Regions from separate parts of the Mesorhizobium sp. M1396 genome, predicted to be linked through region 2. Evidence: riboswitches for the same ligand, from Rfam matches in the RefSeq annotation. Region 2 holds a riboswitch; the other holds the start of a gene.
The links. Region 2 has a riboswitch for cobalamin ahead of NKH02_RS20410 (DUF1636 family protein). Riboswitches for the same ligand answer to the same signal wherever they lie in the genome.

Region 1 (4,957 bases), on a different contig from region 2:
CCGCTCCTCGATCATGAAGCCGAGCGACAGGCCGGGCATGCGGCTGCCGAGCAGTTCGAGTTCCTTGCGGAAGATGATCTCTTCCGGACGGCGCGCGCAGTTGACGAAGCCGACATCGGTCCATGGCGCGCAGTCGTTCAGCCAGCGCAGCATCGACATCATCGGCGTCACACCGGAACCGGCGGAGATGAACAGATACTTGGCCGCCGGGTGGCTGTGCAGCGAAAAGTCACCTGTCGGCCCATAGGCCTTGACGTGCGAGCCCGGCGCCAGATGGTCGAACATCCAGCGCGTGCCTGTGCTGCCCGCCTGCGCCTTCGCTGTCACCGCGATCGAGAACGGCCGCGATGGCGAGGACGACAGCGTGTAGGTGCGCATCAGCGGCCCGTCGGCTGTCGGCAGTTCCAGCGTCACGAACTGGCCCGGCTTGTAGCGGAACCAGGTCTGGTTGTCGGAGCGGAAGGTGAAGGTCTTTACGTCGGGTGCTTCGTCGCTGACGCCGATCACTTCCAGCACCTGCAGCCTGTCGTTCCAGGGCGTCATCTGGTCGAGATGGCGATAGAGGCCAAGATCCGTCATCGCATTCATCCTCTTGTCCCTTTTGTTTTATGCATGATCCCAAAGCCGCTGCGCATTTTGGGCGACATGCACTAGGCCACGCTGCGCAGGGCCGGCCGGCCGCCTTCGGCGAGGCGCGGGCCGATGAACGACGCGTACCATTCGACGAACTGGATCACGCCGCCCTCATGCAACTCCGAATAGGGGCCGGGCTCGTAGGCGGGCGACAGGATGCCAAAGGCGTTTTCCTCGACGATGCGGCGATCCTGGTCGTTGGTTTCGGTCCAGACATGGGTGAGGTCTTCGATGGTGTAATCGACCCCCTCGACCGCGTCCTTGTGCACCAGCCACTTCGTCGTCACCGCCGTTTCCGTGGCGCTGATCGGCAGCACCCGGAACGTCACCGCGTGATCGATGAGGATGTGGTTCCAGGTCGTCGGATAGTGATAGTGCATCAAGGTTCCGATCCTGTCGGCGGAGACAGTGTCGGAGAGGTTCTTCTTCACCGCCAGCTTGCCGGTCATGGTGTAGCTGACGGCATCGCGCAACAGCGGCGCGCGGGTGGCGCGGTACTGCCCGGCCGGATCGATGCGGAACTTGCTCGGCAGGCCTGATGCCTCGCATTTGGCCCAATGCGCGACCATTTCAGGGTCGCTGTCGGCGCCGTTGACGCCGGTCACGGTAGGCGCTTCCGGGAAGGTCTTGCACAGCTCGGGATGATTGGCGACGCAGTGATAGCACTCGCGATTGTTTTCCCAGACCAGCTTCCAGTTGCCCTTCTCGATGATCGTGCTCTCGAAGGCGATCTTTGCTTCGCGCAACCGGTGCGGCAAAAGATAAGGTTCGATCATCGCCCGCATCGGCGCGAAATCGGCGGGCTCCCTGGCCAGGCAGATGAAGATGTAGCCGCCGACGCTCTCGCAGGCGACCGGCTTCAGGCTGAACTCACTCTTGTCGAAACCGTCGGCCATCTGGCGGGCAAACAGCAGCCGGCCGTCGAGCTCATAGGTCCATTGGTGATAGGGGCAGACCAGCTTTGCCGCCGTGCCCTTGTCTGTGTTGCAGACCCGGCTGCCGCGATGGCGGCAGGAATTGTGGAAGGCGTTGATCTTGCCTTGTTGGTCGCGGACAAGAACGACCGGATAGTCGCCGATCTGAACTGTGATGTAGCTGCCTGGCTTCGGCAGCTCGCAATCGTGGCCGATGAACAGCCAATCACGATACCAGATCAGCTCCATGTCGAGCTTGAAAAAGTCTGGATCGGTGTAGAAGGGCTGCTCTAGCGAAAAGCCTTGCCGGCGGCTGTTCAAGAGCCTCAGCATGTCGTTGCGAATATCCATGTCCTGTCCTCGTTTCTTAAGGACTGAACTGGTGGTGACGGAGGAAGGATCGGACGCAGGCCGGCGATGCGCCGGACATGCACTATCCACCTCTTGACCGCCCACCGCGATCAGTCGAGTCTAGAAATCTCGGGCTGGTTTCCGGGCTCTGGAGTTGTCCTTACGGACCATCGCGACACCTTCCCAGGCAACTGCCCAGTGGTCTCCCGTTGCGACTTGAACTCCACCACCGTTGCGGGGGCAGCGCCGGATTCTGACCGGCTTCCCAATTCTCCGCCTCGTCGTCACGAAGCGGCACCTGAGATGGTACGATCTAACCACGATCGCGGGCGCGTCATCGGCATGAAAACGACATCGTATCCATGCGGCGCGACACGCATGCGAAACGTTCCGTTGGCGATTGCGGAGCCGAAATCCTATCTCCGCGGCGGCCATTCCCAACTGCAATCTCATCGAAGCCAGCCCCTTGCCGGCGACCAAAAAAGGTTAACGGTTTCGAAAAGTGACCATTAGCTGGTTCTAAAATCGAACCGAACGGTTCGTTTCTGTTGACGGTGCGTGCAGGACGGTGTGAACGCCGGCCCTTGGAAACAGTTGGTGATCCAGCGGGCGATTTTACGTAAGGTATTGAAAAACATGAATAAAAAGTAGCGTGTGGAATCCCGTGGCACAATTTCAAGTGGCGGATTCATGGTCCACACGGAACAACTTCGTGATTGGAAAAGGTGAGGATGCCCTCCCACATCGGGGCTGTCCGAACGACGCGATTTCCTTTCCAAGACACGCCGCTGGACGGACGGAAAAGAAGACACTGGAGTACAAAAAAATGAAAAAGATCATTCTCACTGCCGCCGCCGTTCTGGCCATTTCCGGCAGCGCCTTCGCTAATGGTAGCGACCACTACGGTTCGAACGGCGCCAATCAGCCTGCTGCCGCGGTCGACAAGTCGTACACGGCTTCCACCAAGACCTCGGAACCGGTTGCCCAGACGCCCGCTCAGGGCAGCGACCGTAACCTCTTCGGCCGCTAACAACCAATTCCCAGTTGACGGCGGGTCTGCCCGCTGTCCTGGCGAAATCCAGAAATTCAGGAGACTAAAATGAACAAGATCCTTCTTGCCGCCGCCGCCGTTCTGGCCATCACCGGCAGTGCCTTCGCCGGCAGCGACAACTTTGGCTCCAAGGGCGCCGACCAGCCTGCCGCCGCGGTCGACAGCTCGTACACGGCTTCCGTCAAGAAGTCGGAGCCGGCCACGCAGGCGCCTGTCAACCATGGCAGCGACCGCAACCTGTTCGGCAACAACTAACATCCGACCAAAACCAACATCCGACAGCGATGCGGCGGGTTAACCCGCCGTATCGAATTCGAGAATACGGAGTATCAAAATGAAAAAGATTGTTCTTACTGCCGCCGCTCTTCTGATTGCCGCCGGCAGCGCCTATGCCCGCAACGACAACGCTGGCGGCACCGACATCAACAAGCAGTCGACCGTCAACGTCGACACCTCGCATACGGGCTCGATCCGCAAGAGCGAATCGCCCGTCTACAAGCTGCTCAATTCGTCTGGCGATGCACCGAAGTCCGCCCCTCAGGGCAGTGACCGGAACCTCTTCGGCCGCTAACAGCCGAAGCTGATCTCCAAACGAGAGCGGCGGACCTTGCCCGCCGCTCTTGTTTTTGTAACAGGGCAGTATCGTCGTGCGACCTCTCAGGCCGCCTTCGCCTCCGCTTCGTGAAGAGCGAAGGACCGCCCATCCGTGTCGAAGATATGCAGGTCTTCGCCATTGGCGCTCAGGCGCAATGTCGAGCCACGCTTGACTTCGACATTGCCAGGCAGCTTGGTCACCAGCGGCAGGTCGGCGCGGCCGATGTCGATGTAGACAAGCTGGACTTCGCCGAGCTGCTCGACATAGTCGACCGTCCCTTCGAACAGATAGTCCGCACCGCTGGCGATGATCAGGTCCTCCGGTCGCACGCCAAAGCTCACCGCGGCACCCTTTGCCGAAGCAGGCGTCGTGATCGGCACGGTCGCCTTGCGCCCGCCGACATGGCTGACGACAGTCGGATTTCCGGTCTTGTCGATGGTCGCCGGCAGGATGTTCATGGCCGGCGAGCCTATGAACTGGGCAACGAACAGATTGCCGGGCTTCTTGTAGAGGTCCATCGGCGTGCCGACCTGTTCGATATGGCCGTCCTTGAGCACCACGATGCGGTCGGCCAGCGTCATCGCCTCGACCTGGTCGTGGGTGACATAGATCATGGTCGTGGCGGGCATCGATTCCTTGAGCTTGGCGATCTCGATGCGTGTGGCGACGCGAAGTGCGGCGTCAAGGTTCGACAGCGGCTCGTCGAACAGGAACACCTTCGGATTGCGCACGATGGCGCGGCCAATGGCGACGCGCTGGCGCTGTCCGCCCGACATCGCCTTGGGCAAGCGGTCGAGGTATTTCGTCAGCTGCAGGATTTCCGCCGCCTGGCGCACGCGCCGATCGATCTCGGCCTTGTTCTCCTTCCCGATCTTCATCGAGAACGCCATGTTGTCGTAGACGGTCATGTGCGGATACAGCGCGTAGGACTGGAACACCATGGCGATGCCCCGCTTCGACGGCGGCACGTCGTTCACGACCTCGCCAGCTATTCTGAGCTCGCCGGAGGTGATTTCCTCGAGCCCGGCGATCGACCTCAGCAATGTCGACTTGCCGCAGCCCGACGGGCCGACGAAGACGATGAATTCGCCCGACTTGATATCGAGGTCGATGCCGTGGAGAATGTTCAGATTGCCGTAGGACTTCTTCACTTGTCTTAGCGTGACATCGGCCATTGGTTTCCCTCCAGTAATTTGAAATTCAAGTGATTTGAAATTCAGTCGACGCGCCCGAACCAGGCGCCGTAGCCGCCGAGCCGTATGGAACCGGTGCTCGCCTGCCCCGAAAATCCGTGCCCGGGCAAAGGTTGCAGCGATCGGCCGCCGAGGTCAACCTCGGTTGGCCCGGCTCCCAGATTGAAGACGCAGACGACCTGCTCATTGCCCGCGCGGCGGGTGAAGGCGACGGTGTCGC
Region 2 (15,286 bases):
TGCCGCGGGTGCTTCGGCATCCGACGTCAGCGCCAGGATGCGCGCGTTCGGCTGCAACAGCGGGCGGATCAGGTCGAGCGGCCGGCCATGCAGCGAGACGGTATCGATATCCTGCAGCGCCCAGCCAAGCCGCGCGGCCGCCAGCGAAACGGCCGATGGCGCCGGGATGACATGCATCTCCCGGGGCTTGACCTTGCGGGCGAGGGTGGCGCCGACGCCATGGAAGAAAGGGTCGCCGGAGGCGAGCACGCAGACGTGCCTGCCGGCAAGGGCGAGTACGTCTCGCATCTCGGCATCGAAAGGAACCGGCCATGGGCGCGCTTCGCCCTTGGCGAAGGAAGTGACAAGCGCCAGGTGCCGCTTGCCGCCGTAGATGATCTCCGCCTGCGCAATCCGCTGCTTGGCCTCGTCGCCGAGACCCGCTAAACCGTCCTCGCCGATACCGACGATGGTGAGCCATCTTGAGGTGAGCTTGGCGCCGCGCGGACCCTTAGCAGGCATGATGACCCACCGCATTCTGATCCTCGGCGGTACCACGGAAGCCCGGCAACTGGCTGGAAAACTGACCGAGCGCGCCGATCTGTCGATCACGCTCTCGCTGGCTGGGCGCACCGAGAGCCCGGTTGCGCAGGGCGTGCCTGTACGAAGCGGAGGCTTTGGCGGTGCCGATGGGCTGGCCGCCTATCTCCGGGAGACGGGCGTCGACCTGATGATCGACGCCACGCATCCCTATGCGGCGCAAATCTCCGCCAATGCCGCGCAAGCCGCGCGCGCGGCCGGGGTGCCGATCCTTGCCCTGCGGCGCCCGGGCTGGGAGATTGTCGAGGGCGACCGCTGGACGCAGGTCGATACGGTCGGCGACGCCGTGCAAGCGCTGGGTCCCGCGCCGCGCCGCGTTTTCCTGGCGCTCGGCCGGCAAGAGGTCGCCGCCTTCGAAGCAGCGTCCCAGCACCACTATCTCGTTCGCAGCGTCGACCCGGTCGAGCCGAGGCTGGCGGTGCCGGATGCGCGCTATCTTCTGGCCCGAGGGCCGTTTCGCGAGCCCGACGAACGCGCTCTGCTCGAAGAGCATCGCATCGATGTCATCGTGTCCAAGAACAGCGGCGGTGAGGCGACCTATGGCAAGATCGCCGCGGCGCGGGCGCTTGGCATCGAGGTGATCATGATCCGACGACCTGATCTGCCGGATGTGCCTTCGGCTGAAACCGTCGAAGCGCTGGCCGCCATTGTTGATCAATTTGGGGTCGATCATTTTGTCGAGCCCGCTGCCGAACGGGGCGTGTAGACCAGCGCCGGTTTCTCCGCGCGCTTGATGATCCTGGTTTCCGGCGAGCCGATGATGATGCAGGTGGCCATGTCGGCCTTTTGCGCGTCGACGTCCGCCAGCAGATAGACCTCGATGCGCTCGTCCGGGCGGCCGGCGGCGCGGCCGAAAATCACCGGCGTGGTGCCAGGCAGGATCGCGGTCAGGCATTCAAAGGCGCGGCCGAGCTGCCAGGGGCGCGCCTTGCTGATCGGATTGTAGAGCGCGATGACGAAGCCGGCGCCGGCCGCCGCCAGCAGGCGCAGCTCGATCAGTTCCCACGGCTTCAGATTGTCGGACAGCGAGATGGCGCAGAAATCATGGCCGAGCGGCGCGCCGATGCGGGCGGCAACGGCAAGCATGGCGGTGATGCCGGGCACGACGGCGACATCGACCGTGCGCCATTCGGCCGGGCCGGCCTCGATCGCCTCGCAGACGGCCGCCGCCATGGCGAACACCCCGGGATCGCCGCCGGAGACGACAGCGACGTCATGGCCCTCGGCGGCTTTGACCAGTGCGTCCTTGGAGCGGGCAAGTTCCTCGCGATTGTCGGAAGCCACGCGGGTCTGGTCCGGGCGCAGTTCCAGCCGATCGAGATAGGGTTTGTAGCCGTAAAAGAATTTGGCCTCGGCGACGGCACGGCTGGCTTCCGGCGTGACCTGATCGGCATTGCCAGGCCCGAGGCCGATGACGGTGAGACGGCCGCTCATGCCTGCGCTCCCAAGACGCCGGGCCGGCCGGACCAGCCGGCGACCAGCACGATGGCGAAATAGGGGGCCTTGTCGTCTTGTTTGTCGGCAAGCTTCATCGAGACGCTGCCGGCCATGGTGCCGCGCTCGATATAGACGGCGCGCGTCAGCTTGCCGGTGGCTTCCAGCGCCCGCCTGATCTTAGGCAGGTTGCGGCCGACCTTCATGATGACGGCGGCATCGGTGTCGGCCAGCCGGCGGGTCAACTCGAACTCGCTCATCGTGCCCGGCAGCACGGTCAGAACGTCATCGCCCTGGACGATCGGAACACCAGTCTGCGACCAGCAGCCGGACATCGCGGTGATTCCGGGAATGACTTCTGTGGGGAAGCGATGGGCAAGGCGCACATGCAGATGCATGTAGGAGCCGTAGAAAAGCGGGTCACCTTCGGACAGCACGGCAACCATTCGGCCTGCCTGGAGGTGCTCGGCGACCTTCTCGGCCGACTCCTCGTAGAAAGCCGTGATCTGCGACCGGTAGTCGTCGTGATCCTTGTCGATTTCCGTGGTGACAGGGTAGAGCAACGGCAGTTCCGTCATTTCAGGCCGGAACTGGGCCTCGACGATGGCGCGCGCGTTGCTGTTGTTGCCACGCTTGGCGAAATACGCCACGACATCGGCCTCGGCCAGAGTCCGCGCGGCCTTCAGCGTCAGCAGCTCGGGGTCACCGGGACCGGTGCCGACGCCAACGAGACGACCTTTGACAAGTGCGTTCACAGGCCAGGCCTCGCCAACGAATTGAGCGCGGCGGCAGTCATGGCGCTGCCGCCAAGCCGGCCGCGCACGATGGCATAGGGAACGCCGTAGGAATTCTCGGCCAATGCATCCTTGGATTCGGCCGCGCCAACGAAGCCGACCGGCATGCCGATGATGGCCGCCGGCTTCGGCGCCCCGTCGCGCAGTTTTTCCAGGAGATAAAACAGTGCGGTCGGTGCATTGCCGATGGCGACCACTGACCCCGCCATGCGCTCGCCCCACAAATCGATCGCGGCGGCCGAACGGGTGTTGCCGATCTCCCTGGCAATGCCGTGCGTGAGCGGGTCGCGCAAGGTACAGATCACCTCGTTGCCGGCCGGCAGCCTGGCGCGGGTGACGCCATGCGAGACCATCTCAGCGTCGCAGAAGATCGGTGCGCCAGCCGCCAGAGCGGTGCGCGCGGCGGCGACGAAATCGGTGGAGAACACGAAATGACTTGATGCTTCGACCTGACCGCAGGCATGGATCATGCGGATGGCGACATCGGCCTCGGCTTCGGAGAAGCGCGAAAGATCAGCCTCGGCGCGGATGATGGCGAAGGAGCGCTCGTAGATCGCCGTGCCGTCATGGATGTAGTCGTAGGCGGCCATGCTCATTCCTGTTGGTAAGTTCGGGCCTGTCGGTAAGCCTCGGCGATACCGTCTGGCCCGAGCCTTGTCAGGCAAGCGGCGGCGGTTTCGCCTTGATATCGTTCGCTGCGGATCATTGCCGCGACGTGGCCGATGCCACGTGCGGCGTCATAGCCCGGCCTGTAGCCGGCAGGAAGACCCTTCGCCGTCGCGTTCACGACAAGTCCGGCTCCGTTTTCGCCGCCGACCACCGTCAGTGCCGTCGGGCCGGGGTGGGCGCAGCCCTTGGCACAGCCGGAAATGTGCAGCGTGAAGTCGAGAATGTCGGCGTTTTCGGCGGCGATCGTCTCGGCGATGTCGCGCGTGGCGATCCGGCCGGAACCGCAGGCCGGCGTGCCAGGACAAGCGGCAATGCGCGTGCGCGGGTCGGTGGGAGAGGTGACGAAGCCGAGGGTGGCGGCTGTCTGCTGGAGAGATTGGCTGGCGGCCGCCGGTTGGCCCAGGAGAAGCAAGGCGCGGCCGGGGGCGAGGCGGATTTCGGTTGTGCCGAGGGTGAGGGCGTTTTGGGCGAGGCCGATGATCTTGTCCGCCGGCATGCTGCCGTAGGGGAGAGCGATGCCGAGGGCGATGGCATGGCCGCTCAAAGGGAAAAGCCCGATGGGTCGGAGATCCTTCACACCCCCCTCTGTCCTGCCGGACATCTCCCCCGCAAGGGGGGAGATCGGCAGTTCCAGCGCCGGCACTCCTTTTGCAGCCTCAGCGATTCGCACAACGTTGGTGATTGGCGAAATCATTGACGACAGCGCAATCTCCCCCCTTGCGGGGGAGATGTCCGGCAGGACAGAGGGGGGTGTGAAGGAATGCCAACCTGCGAGAGAAGCCAACTGCCTCTCCGACAAATCCCTCCCATGAGCCTCGCGGCCTTTCTCGGCAACCATCCTCAGCGTAGCCACAGCGATATCGCGCGCAGCATCGTCTTCTACGATGACGAGCGGCTTCGCGTTCTGCCCATCACCCGCGACAGACACCCGCCACCGAACTCCGGCATCGATGCGCACCGCCTTCAGCCTGATATCGGCGGTCACCGAATCCAGCCCAAGCTGCCCAGCCCCATCCACGACAACCGAAACCTTCGGGCCGAGCCGTTCCGTCAGCCCGGCCTCTTCGACCGCTGCCCTGATCCGTTCCGCCAAAGGCCGCGGATCGGCGATCTCCTGAGGATCGATGCCGGCAAGCGGCCCGGTCTCGACCGGCACACCGGTGCGCACCGCAATGCCCAGCGCATCGACCTCCGTTGCCAGCAACGCGGCGCTTTCCGCCGTCAGCCCGCGTATCTGCAGGCTGCCGCGCGCTGTCACTTCCATGATGCCGTTGCCATGACGCAAAGCGGATTGGGCAAGTTCGATCAAAAGCTTCGGCGACAACCCTCCGGAAGATGGGCCTCCAGCGACCGGGTTGAGCCGCACCAGCAGGCCATCGCCGGTCTGCATGGGCGCTGCCAGAGCCGGGCAGGCGCCGCGACGCGAGAAGGCGTTCATGCCGCCACCCCAAGCGCTTCCGCCTCGGCAATCAGGGCCGTGAGATCGTCGTCTATGGAATTGCGCAAGGGATGCCAGAGGCCCCGCCGGCGCGCCGACAGGAAGCGCTCGGCGATGACTTTTGCGGCGGCGGGGTTCTCGCGCAGGATGAAGGCGCGAACAGCCGGATCGCCCAGATAGGCGTCATGCACGGCTTCGATCAGCGTTCCCGATATGGCATGCGTGGTTTCGGCAAAGCCGACCAGCCGGTCGACCGTTTCGGCGAATTCGGAGGCGCCGCGCGGGCCGTGGCGCATCTGGCCTGATATGAAGCGCGGATTGACGGCGCGGGCGCGAACCACCCGCGATACGGCCTCGCTGACCGAGCGGGGCTTCGGCTTTTGCGGGTCCGTGGTGTCGAGCACGATGACGTCGGCATTCCTGCCGAGCGCCGCAAGGGCGGCCGAAAACCCGCCGATGAAGGCGACATCGGCGGAGCCTTCGAGAATGTCGCGGCCGGGGTCGTCGCCGGTGTGGACGAGAAGATCGGCCTCGGCGATGCGGCCCTCGAAGGCGCCGGGCGCCGAGATGCCTTCGCCCTCCGCGCCTCCATAGGCATGCGATGTGGCGTCGAGATAGGCGCGGCCGATCTCCTCGCGTGCCGCCCAGTCGCCGCTCGACAGCAGATCCTCGACGCCGGCGCCATAGGTGCCGGGCGAGGTGCCGAAGATGCGCGGGCTGATTCTGCCATCGGCACGGGTTTTGGCCGCGAGCGGGTTTTCAGAATCCTCCTCGTCGCGCGCGGCAACCGCGTTGGCGGCGGCATCGATCAGCGCGATCTGCGTCGGGAACATGTCGCGGAACAGGCCGGAGATACGCCAGGTGACGTCGACGCGCGGCCTTCCGAGGGCAGCCGGCGGCAGCACCTCGATGCCGGTGATGCGGCCGGTCGCCGAGTCCCACTGTGGCCGGCAGCCCATCAGTGCCAGGCCTTGCGCGATCTCCTCGCCGCCAGTGCGCAGCGATGCCGAGCCCCAGAGGTCGATGACCAGCGAGCGCGGCCAGTCGCCATGCGACTGCATGTAGCCGCGCACGACTTCCTCCGCCGCCGCCTTGCCCAGATCATAAGCGGTCGGCGTCGGCATGGTGCGTGGGTCCGACGTGAACAAATTACGGCCGGTGGGCAGCACATCGGAGCGCCCCCGCGCGGGCGCTCCGGCCGGACCGGCCTTGACGTGGCGGCCATCGAGCGCCGCTAGCAGCGCCATCTTCTCGGCTTGCGCGCTTTGGCGGCGCATGGCGTCGGGCTCGTCCTCGGGGGCGCGGCCATAGATATGCAGCCCATCCTTGATAGCGAAATCCTTGAGGTCGCAGAGCCAGGCGTCGATGCGGCGCAGCGCCTCGTCCGGCGCGTCGGTCCTGGCGACGCCGGCTTCGGAGGCGAGGCCGGTCTTTTGCGCGGTGTCGACGATAAGCTTGGCCAGACGGTCGCGGCGGCGGCGGTCGAGCCCGTCGGCCTGGGCGTATTCGTCGACCAGCCTTTCCAGCTTGTGCTGGTCTTCATCCAAGCCGGCACCGGTCAGCGGCGGCGGCAGATGGCCAAGCGTGACGGCGGCGATGCGCCGCTTGGCCTGTGCCGCTTCGCCGGGGTTGGAGACGATGAACGGATAGATCACGGGCAGGGGACCGGTGACGATCTCGGGAAAGCAGTTTTCCGAGAGCGCAACTGTCTTGCCAGGCAGCCATTCCAGCGTGCCATGGGCGCCGACATGGACCAGCGCATGAACGCCGAGCGATTTGCGCAGCCACAGACCGAAGGCGATCAGTGCATGGCGCGGCGGTAGTGTCGGGTCGTGGTAATCGGCGCGACGGTCGGCTGAACGGCCGCGGTCTGGGGCAAGTGCAACGGTGACGTTGCCGAAGGTTGCGGCGCGGAAGGAGAATTTGGCAGAGGTGTGCGCTTGAACACCCCCCTCTGTCCTGCCGGACATCTCCCCCGCAAGGGGGGAGATTGAGCTGTCACTGCTGCTTTCGCCAACTACGAACGTCGCAGAATGAGCGACGGCGGCGGAACTGCCAATCTCCCCCCTTGCGGGGGAGATGTCCGGCAGGACAGAGGGGGGTGCCTCGCGCAAACCTGTCTCGCCTTCAGCCTTGCCCCAAGCGGCTTCTACGGCTGTGATTGCCTCGGCGGGCAACTCTTTTGAGAACCCAACATAGTCTTCCAGCCCCAGCCCTTCGCCGCTCCGCGCCAGCAGCCCCAGCAACCCACGCGGCGTCTCCGGAATCCCCTCAACACCATAACCCTGCTCCCTCAGATCATGCAGCATGGCCAGCACGCTGGATGGCACGTCGAGGCCAACGGCATAGCCGGTGCGGCCCGGGGCACTGGGATAGTCCGGAATCAGAATGGCCAGCTTGCGCGTCGCGCGGGGCGTCTCCCGTAGGCGGATAAAGGCCGCTACACGATCAGCCACCTGCGCCACGCGATCCGCTTCCGGCCGGTTGGCGAAGGCGCGGTGGCCGAGTGCCGGGTCGACCTCGCTCTCGCCCTTGAAGGAAATGGCGCCGGCGAGGATGCGGCCGTCGAGTTCGGGCAGCACGACATGCATGGCAAGGTCGGCGGGCGCCAGGCCGCGCTGGTTGTTCTGCCAGATGTCGCGGCGGGTGGTGGCGACGATAACCTGGAAGACAGGCACGCCTGCTCTGTCGAACAGGGTTTCGACGTCAGGTTCGGCACCGGAGGCGAAAGCGGTCGCGGTGATGATTGCAGAGGGTTTCAGCGCGGCAAGCGCGGTCTCGACAAAGGCGAGTGACGTTGGGTCTTTGAGGCTGGAGACGAAGATGGGGATCGGGTTGATGCCACGCTGCCGCAGAGCGTCAAACAGCGCATCGATGGGCGCGACATCAGCGGCGAGCAGCATCGAGCGGTAGAACAGGATCGGCACGACCTTTCCCTCCCCCTCGAGGGGAGGGTGGCCCGAAGGGCCGGGTGGGGTCGGTACGACCGGACTCGACGTCTCTTTGAGCCGGCGCGCTGCGGAGAGGACCCCACCCCCGGCCTGCGGCCGGACCCTCCCCTCGAGGGGGAGGGGGACGACGCCGCGTTCGGGGTCGTAGTAACCGGCTTTCGGCACTGCGACCGGCTCTGCTACGTCCGCATCAGACCCCGCCAACCTTGCCAGCCTCCGCATCAGCGCGCTCATATTCGTCGGGCCGCCCTCGCGGAAATAGTCGAGCAGGCCGTCGAGTTCTTCGCGCGGCAGCGTCGAGGCTTCGATCAGGCGCAGATCCTCGTCGCGGCATTCGCCGGGCAGCAGCGCCAGTTTTATGCCGCGCTCGCGGGCGGTCGAGGCAAGCTGGTCGCAGCCGTAGCGCCACCAGTCGTAGCCGCCGAGGATGCGGACGAGGATGATTTTGGCGTGGCGGGCGACGCTGTCGACCCAGAGGTCGACGGACATGGGATGGCGCAGATCACGCAGGGCGGCCAGCCGCATCGAGGGCAGGCGGCCGGCATCGGCCTTCCAGGCCGCTGCCAGTCCGGCGAGATCGCTGTCGGTGAAGGACAGGGCCACAATATCCGCCGGCATCTGCCGCAGATCGACCGGCTCGGCGAGGTCGTCGAGCGAGGCGGATGTCGTGGTTAGGATGTGCATCGCGACCCGTGTCCGAAATCAGCCGGCGAGTATACGCTCGATAGCCGGGCGGTTCAGCCCCTTGAGGCCGATGACGACGAGGCGCGAGCGGCGGTCGTCCGTGGCGGTCCAGGCGCGGTCATAGTAGTGGTTGACGCGCGGCCCGACGGCCTGCAGCAGCAGCCGCATCGGCTTGCCGCCGACCTCGACGAAGCCCTTTACGCGCAGCACGTTTTCTTCCTCGGCGGCGGTGGCGACGCGCTTTGCCAGTTCATCGGGATTGGCGATCGAGGCAATGTCGACGATGAACGTATCGAAGTCGTCATGCTCATGGTCGAATGCGCCGTCATGATGGGACTTGCGGTTTTCGATGTCATCCTCGACGGCCAGACCCAGGCCGAGCAGCACCGAGGGATCGACCTTGCCGTGCGACGTCGGCACGATCTTCACCGCGCGAGCGGAGTGTTCGTTGATGATGGCATTGGCGCGGGCGGTGCCGGCTGCGTCCATCAGGTCGCTCTTCGACAGGATGATCAGGTCGGCGCAGGCGATCTGGTCCTCGAACACCTCCTCGACCGGATCGTCGTGATCGAGCGTCTCATCCTGGGTGCGCTGCGCCTGCAAGGCATCCATGTCGTTGGCGACGCGGCCGTCGGCCAGCGCCGGGCCGTCGACCACGGCGATCACACCATCGACGGTGACGCGGCTCTTCACGCTTGGCCACTGGAAAGCCTGGACCAGCGGCTTGGGCAGCGCCAGGCCCGAGGTCTCGATCAGGATATGGTCGACCCTCGGCGTCAACGCCAGGATCTGGTCGAGCGCCGGGACGAAGTCGTCGGCGACGGTGCAGCAGATGCAGCCATTGGCCAGTTCGACGATGTTTTCCTCCGGGCAGGTATCGATGCCGCAGCCTTTCAGGATCTCGCCATCGATGCCGATGTCGCCGAATTCATTGACGATGATAGCAATACGCTTGCCGCCGGCGTTTTCCAGGAGATGGCGGACCAGCGTCGTCTTGCCGGCGCCGAGAAAGCCGGTGACGACGGTGCACGGAACACGGGAGACGGAAACTGTCATTTCAAGTCCTTCAGCATGTCGAGTGGAGGGATGCGGGCAACGAGGCCGCGCTTCAGGCTGTCGGGTCGGCCGCGCCACGGGATCAGGCCGTCGGTCGAGGTGGCGAAGAGCTTGGCGCCGGTAACGAGGTCGGCGCCGCTGGTCGCGGTCAGGTCACCGAAGACATAGCTCCAGCAGCCGTCGCGCAGGATGGCGGCGCTGAGACGTCGCTTGCAATTGCCGAGGCATTCAACGCCGCGGACGCGAATGTTGTCGCCAGATGCGGCGCGGCGCGTGTCGTCCGCCAGCAGTTCGCCGGCGCGAGGATGGGCGTCGGAGCCGGTCTCGTCGCGACAGGAGGCGCAGACGATCACGGTGACGCCGGCCAACGCATCATCATGCCCGGACGAAACATCCGCTGTGCCAGCCGAAAAACTGCTGTCGTGGTCCAAAGATCGGCTCCTTGCCCGGAAACCCGCCGGGCGATCGGATTCTATAGTCGCGGACGGCAGGTCTCCTGGCTCGCGGGTCATCGCCTTGGTAGCCGCCTTCCCGGGACCATCCCAGTGGCTTTAGGCCTTGGCTCTTCGCTTACAGTTGCGGGGACAGCCGCGGATTTGGGACAGATATCCCTCACCGCATTCCCTCTTGGCTCCTCTCGTTGAAGAGAAGAGACCGTCTCGACCGGGATTTAGGCTTTTGCGGGTAGCGGTGTCAACGCGAGCTTACGACACGGTTAGGTCGGCCAACGCCGGACCCAAGTCACCGGCGGACGTCACTTCGATGTGTTCGAGGCCGAGCCAGCCCTGCATCTGCTTCAATTCCTCGAACAGTTCGGCGGCGGTCCGCGGCGGGGCGCCAGCTTCGGCGTAAGCGGCGTGGACGCGCAGCACGCTGGCCGGCCGGTCGGCCTTGAGATCGACGCGCGCCACGATCCTGTCGCCGAGCAGGAACGGCAGGACGTAATAGCCGTATTGCCGCTTGTCGGCCGGCGTGTAGATCTCGATGCGGTAGTGGAAGTCGAAGAGACGCTCGGTGCGCGACCGCTCGAAGACGACCGGATCGAACGGCGCCAGCAAGGCTCGGGCCTCGACCTTGCGTGGCAGGCGGGCGTCCCGGTGAAGATAAGCCGGCTTGTCCCAGCCTTCGACACGCACCGGCAAAAGCTCGCCTGTTTCGACCAGTTCCTCCAGCCGGCCCTTCATGTCCGCCGGCGACAGCCGAAAGTAGTCGCGCAAATCGCCTGATGTCGCGATGCCGTGGGCGCGGGCCGAAATGCGCAGCAATTCGCGGTGCGCGTCCTCGGCGGCCGGCACCGGCAGATCGAGGATCGCCTGCGGCAGCACACGCTCGGGCAGATCATAGAAGCGTTCGAAACCGCGACGGTGCGCAGTGGTGATGCGCCCGGCCCAGAACAGCCATTCGAAGGCATGCTTGGAGTGGCTCCAGCCCCACCAGCCGCCCGAGCCCTTCTGGCCTTCGAGCGCGGAAGCGGCGATCGGGCCGCGATCGGCGACATGGCGGTAGATCTCTTCGATATAGGCGGCGTGTTCGCGGCCCCATTTGGCGAGGCCCAGATACATCTCATCGCCGCGCTCGGCCCGTTCCATGCGCCAGCGCATCAGCGGGTATGTCTCGACCGGCAGGAAGGAAGCCTCGTGCGCCCAGTATTCGAACACCGTGCGCTTGCGCGTCACGGCCGCGTTGTCGAGCAGAGCGAGCGGGTAGGGGCCAAGGCGCGAATAGAGCGGCATATAATGGGCGCGCACCACCGCGCTGACGGAATCGATCTGCAGCAGGCCGGTGCGGGCCAGTACCCGGGCGAAGTGCCGGCGGTTCGGCGTGCCGATTGGGCGGGGATCGAGAAACCCTTGGGCGGCAAGCGCGATGCGCCGGGCCATGGGGAGCGAAATCTTTTCCTTCATGCAGGCGTCACTCTGAGGGCGATTTGAGGGGGTGATTCCGGCCGATGCTAGCAGGGTTTTGGCGGCAACCATGTCAGGAGAGAAAAGTGGAGTAAAAAGCGAAGGAAATCAAACAAGAGCGGATCGGACCAGTTTGCCGCGATATGCCGTCCAGGTCGGTCTTTTGAACAAGGTTTGACTTGCTTCGCTGGAAGTGCTGCGCTAACCCTCGCCGCGTTGCAGCATAGGCCCTTAAAACGGTTCAGCGGTTAAACTGTCACGCTTCCGCATTAGGGTCCGGTGCTGTAATCAACGTGGATTGGCGCCAACGGAAAGCCGAGCATGAACGCACTCTTGAGCTCATACCTGCCCATCGTCCTGTTCATCGGCGTGGCGCTGGTTGTCGGCCTGGCGCTGCTGGCCGCGCCCTTCCTGGTGGCCTACCGCAATCCCGATCCCGAAAAGCTCTCCGCCTACGAGTGCGGTTTCAACTCGTTCGATGACGCCCGCATGAAATTCGACATCCGCTTCTACCTGGTGTCGATCCTGTTCATCATCTTCGACCTGGAAGTGGCCTTCCTGTTTCCGTGGGCTGTGTCGTTCTCGAAGATCGGCATGCTCGGCTTCTGGTCGATGATGGTGTTTTTGGCGGTGCTGACCATCGGCTTTGCCTATGAATGGAAAAAAGGAGCGCTGGAATGGGATTGAACGATAGTTCAGGCACCCTCGTCGCGCCGAAGCCCAAAGGTATCATCGATCCCAATACCGGCCAGCCGGTAGGGGCGGACGATCCCTTCTTCCTCGAGATCAACAATGAGCTGGCCGACAAGGGCTTTCTCGTCACCTCGACCGAGGCACTGATCACCTGGGCGCGCAGCGGTTCGCTGATGTTCATGACCTTCGGTCTTGCCTGCTGCGCGGTCGAGATGATCCACACTTCGATGCCGCGCTATGACAGCGAGCGCTTCGGTGTCGCGCCGCGCGCGTCTCCGCGCCAGTCCGACATCATGATCGTTGCCGGCACGCTGACCAACAAGATGGCACCGGCGCTGCGCAAGGTCTACGACCAGATGCCGGAGCCGCGCTACGTCATCTCGATGGGCTCCTGCGCCAATGGCGGCGGCTACTACCACTATTCCTATTCGGTGGTGCGCGGCTGCGATCGCATCGTGCCGGTCGACATTTATGTGCCCGGCTGCCCGCCGAGCGCCGAAGCGCTGCTTTACGGCATCCTTCTGCTGCAGAAGAAGATCCGCCGCACCGGCACGATCGAACGGTAAATCCATGACCGCATCCCTGAGTGAACTGTCGACCTATCTCGGCGAGAAGCTGATCGACCGCGTGAATGACGCTGATATCGCCTATGGCGAGCTTACCATTCACGTCGAGCCGCGCGATCTGGTCGAGGTGATAACCTTCCTGCGCGACGATGCGCGCTGCCAGTTCATCTCGATCATCGACGTCTGCGGCGCCGACTATCCGTCGCGGGCCAAGCGCTTCGACGTCGTCTACCATCTCCTGTCGCCGAAGCAGAACGTACGCATCCGCGTCAAGGTGCAGGCCGACGAGGAAACCATGGTGCCGTCGATCACCGGCGTGTTCCCCGGCGCCGACTGGTTCGAGCGCGAGGCCTACGATCTCTACGGCGTGCTATTCTCCGGCCATCCCGATCTGCGCCGCCTGTTGACCGATTACGGTTTCGAAGGCCATCCGCTGCGCAAGGATTTCCCGCTGACCGGCTTTGTCGAAGTGCGCTATGACGACGAAGCCAAGCGCGTCATCTACGAGCCTGTGGAACTGAAGCAGGAATTCCGCAATTTCGATTTTTTGTCCCCGTGGGAAGGTACTGATTACGTCCTGCCGGGTGACGAAAAAGCGAAGCAGTGAATGGTGAATAGTGAATGGTGAATGGACAAGACGCCGGAAGCTATACGCGATTATCGCGATCTCATCGTCTGGAAAGAGGCGATGGATATCGCCGAGGAAATCTATGTTTTGACGCGCGGGTTTTCGCGCGAGGAATTGTATGGAATCACATCCCAGATGCGACGCTGCGCAGTCTCAATCCCGGCGAATATAGCGGAAGGGTTTGGTCGCGCACAGCGACGAACGTTCATTCAGTTTCTTCGCATCGCACAAGGTTCTTTGAAGGAACTGGAAACACATACCATGCTTTGCATACGGATCGGGTTGTTGTCCCAGGAGCAGGCAGCGAAGCTGGAACCGAGCTACACAAAGCTGGGCAAGAGGCTGGTTTCGTTCGTTCGGTCGCTGGACCAGGATGGGGCACGCGCATGACCATTCACCATTCACCATTCACCATTCACTCATCGCCAAGGGCGATCCATGGCTGAGACCTCCGTCCGCAACTTCAACATCAATTTCGGCCCGCAACACCCTGCGGCGCATGGTGTTTTGCGCCTCGTGCTGGAGCTGGACGGCGAAGTCGTCGATCGCGTCGATCCTCATATCGGGCTCTTGCATCGCGGCACGGAAAAGCTGATCGAGGCCAAGACCTATCTGCAGGCGATTCCCTATCTGGACCGGCTCGACTATTGCGCGCCGATGAACCAGGAGCACGCCTTCGCGCTGGCCGCCGAGCGGCTGCTCGGCATCGAGGTGCCGAAGCGCGGGCAGCTGATCCGCGTGCTCTACTGCGAGATCGGCCGCATCATGTCGCACATCCTCAATGTGACGACGCAGGCGATGGACGTCGGTGCACTGACGCCGCCGCTGTGGGGCTTCGTCGAGCGCGAAAAGCTGATGGTGTTCTATGAGCGGGCCTCCGGCTCGCGCATGCATGCAGCCTATTTCCGTCCCGGCGGTGTCCACCAGGACCTGCCGCAAAAGCTGGTCGAGGATATCGGCAAGTGGATCGACCCGTTCCTGAAGTCGATCGACGACCTCGATCAGTTGCTGACCGGCAACCGCATCTTCAAGCAGCGCAATGTCGATATCGGCATCGTCTCGCTGGCCGATGCCTGGGCCTGGGGCTTTTCCGGGGTCATGGTGCGCGGCTCGGGCGCGCCCTGGGACCTGCGCAAGTCGCAACCCTATGAATGCTATTCGGAAATGGATTTCGACATTCCGATCGGCAAGAACGGCGACTGCTTCGACCGTTACCTCGTACGCATGGAAGAAATGCGCCAGTCGGCGAAGATCATGCGCCAGTGCGTCGATCTCTTGCTCGGCAAGGAAAGCACCGGCCCGGTGTCGAACCTCGACGGCAAGGTGGTGCCGCCCAAGCGCCAGGCGATGAAGCGCTCGATGGAAGCGCTGATCCATCACTTCAAGCTCTATACCGAAGGCTACCGCGTGCCGGCCGGTGAGGTCTACGCTGCCGTCGAGGCGCCGAAGGGTGAGTTCGGCGTCTATCTGGTCTCCGACGGCTCCAACAAGCCCTACCGCTGCAAACTGCGAGCCCCCGGTTTCGCGCATCTGCAAGCGATGGACTTCCTCTGCCGCGGCCACATGCTGGCCGACGTCACCGCCGTTCTCGGCTCCCTCGACATCGTGTTTGGTGAGGTCGATCGCTAAATGTCAGTCCGCCGTCTCGCAGAAACCAGCGTCCAGCCAGCATCCTTCGCCTTCAACCGGGCGAACGCGGCAGCGGCGAAGCAATGGATCAAGAAGTACCCGAAGGGCCGCGAACAGTCGGCCATCATTCCCTTGCTGATGATAGCACAGGAGCAGGAAGGCTGGGTGACCAAGGCGGCGATCGAGACGATTTCCGACATGCTCGGCATGCCCCGTATCCGCGGGCTCGAGGTCGCGACCTTCTACACGCAGTACCAGCTG

Region 1: linked by a shared signal. The riboswitch ahead of NKH02_RS13390 (aromatic ring-hydroxylating oxygenase subunit alpha) and the one ahead of NKH02_RS20410 (DUF1636 family protein) in region 2 are both predicted to bind cobalamin.

The regions. Positions count from the first base shown of each region.
Region 1 is NZ_JAMYLA010000017.1:13,713-18,669, forward strand. It holds gene NKH02_RS13385 (FAD-binding oxidoreductase) at 1-579, opposite strand, end outside; gene NKH02_RS13390 (aromatic ring-hydroxylating oxygenase subunit alpha) at 651-1,898, opposite strand; cobalamin riboswitch at 2,014-2,215, opposite strand; gene NKH02_RS13395 (DUF680 domain-containing protein) at 2,725-2,928, shown strand; gene NKH02_RS13400 (DUF680 domain-containing protein) at 2,998-3,204, shown strand; gene NKH02_RS13405 (DUF680 domain-containing protein) at 3,284-3,520, shown strand; gene NKH02_RS13410 (ABC transporter ATP-binding protein) at 3,607-4,719, opposite strand; gene bglA (beta-galactosidase BglA) at 4,761-4,957, opposite strand, start outside.
Region 2 is NZ_JAMYLA010000031.1:25,510-40,795, reverse strand. It holds gene cbiE (precorrin-6y C5,15-methyltransferase (decarboxylating) subunit CbiE) at 1-501, opposite strand, end outside; gene NKH02_RS20445 (cobalt-precorrin-6A reductase) at 503-1,285, shown strand; gene NKH02_RS20440 (precorrin-3B C(17)-methyltransferase) at 1,249-2,013, opposite strand; gene NKH02_RS20435 (precorrin-2 C(20)-methyltransferase) at 2,010-2,768, opposite strand; gene NKH02_RS20430 (precorrin-8X methylmutase) at 2,765-3,397, opposite strand; gene cobG (precorrin-3B synthase) at 3,400-4,914, opposite strand; gene NKH02_RS20420 (cobaltochelatase subunit CobN) at 4,911-8,549, opposite strand; gene cobW (cobalamin biosynthesis protein CobW) at 8,568-9,605, opposite strand; gene NKH02_RS20410 (DUF1636 family protein) at 9,602-10,036, opposite strand; cobalamin riboswitch at 10,075-10,278, opposite strand; gene NKH02_RS20405 (winged helix-turn-helix domain-containing protein) at 10,310-11,509, opposite strand; gene NKH02_RS20400 (NADH-quinone oxidoreductase subunit A) at 11,831-12,196, shown strand; gene NKH02_RS20395 (NuoB/complex I 20 kDa subunit family protein) at 12,187-12,768, shown strand; gene NKH02_RS20390 (NADH-quinone oxidoreductase subunit C) at 12,773-13,375, shown strand; gene NKH02_RS20385 (four helix bundle protein) at 13,397-13,786, shown strand; gene NKH02_RS20380 (NADH-quinone oxidoreductase subunit D) at 13,835-15,025, shown strand; gene NKH02_RS20375 (NADH-quinone oxidoreductase subunit E) at 15,026-15,286, shown strand, end outside.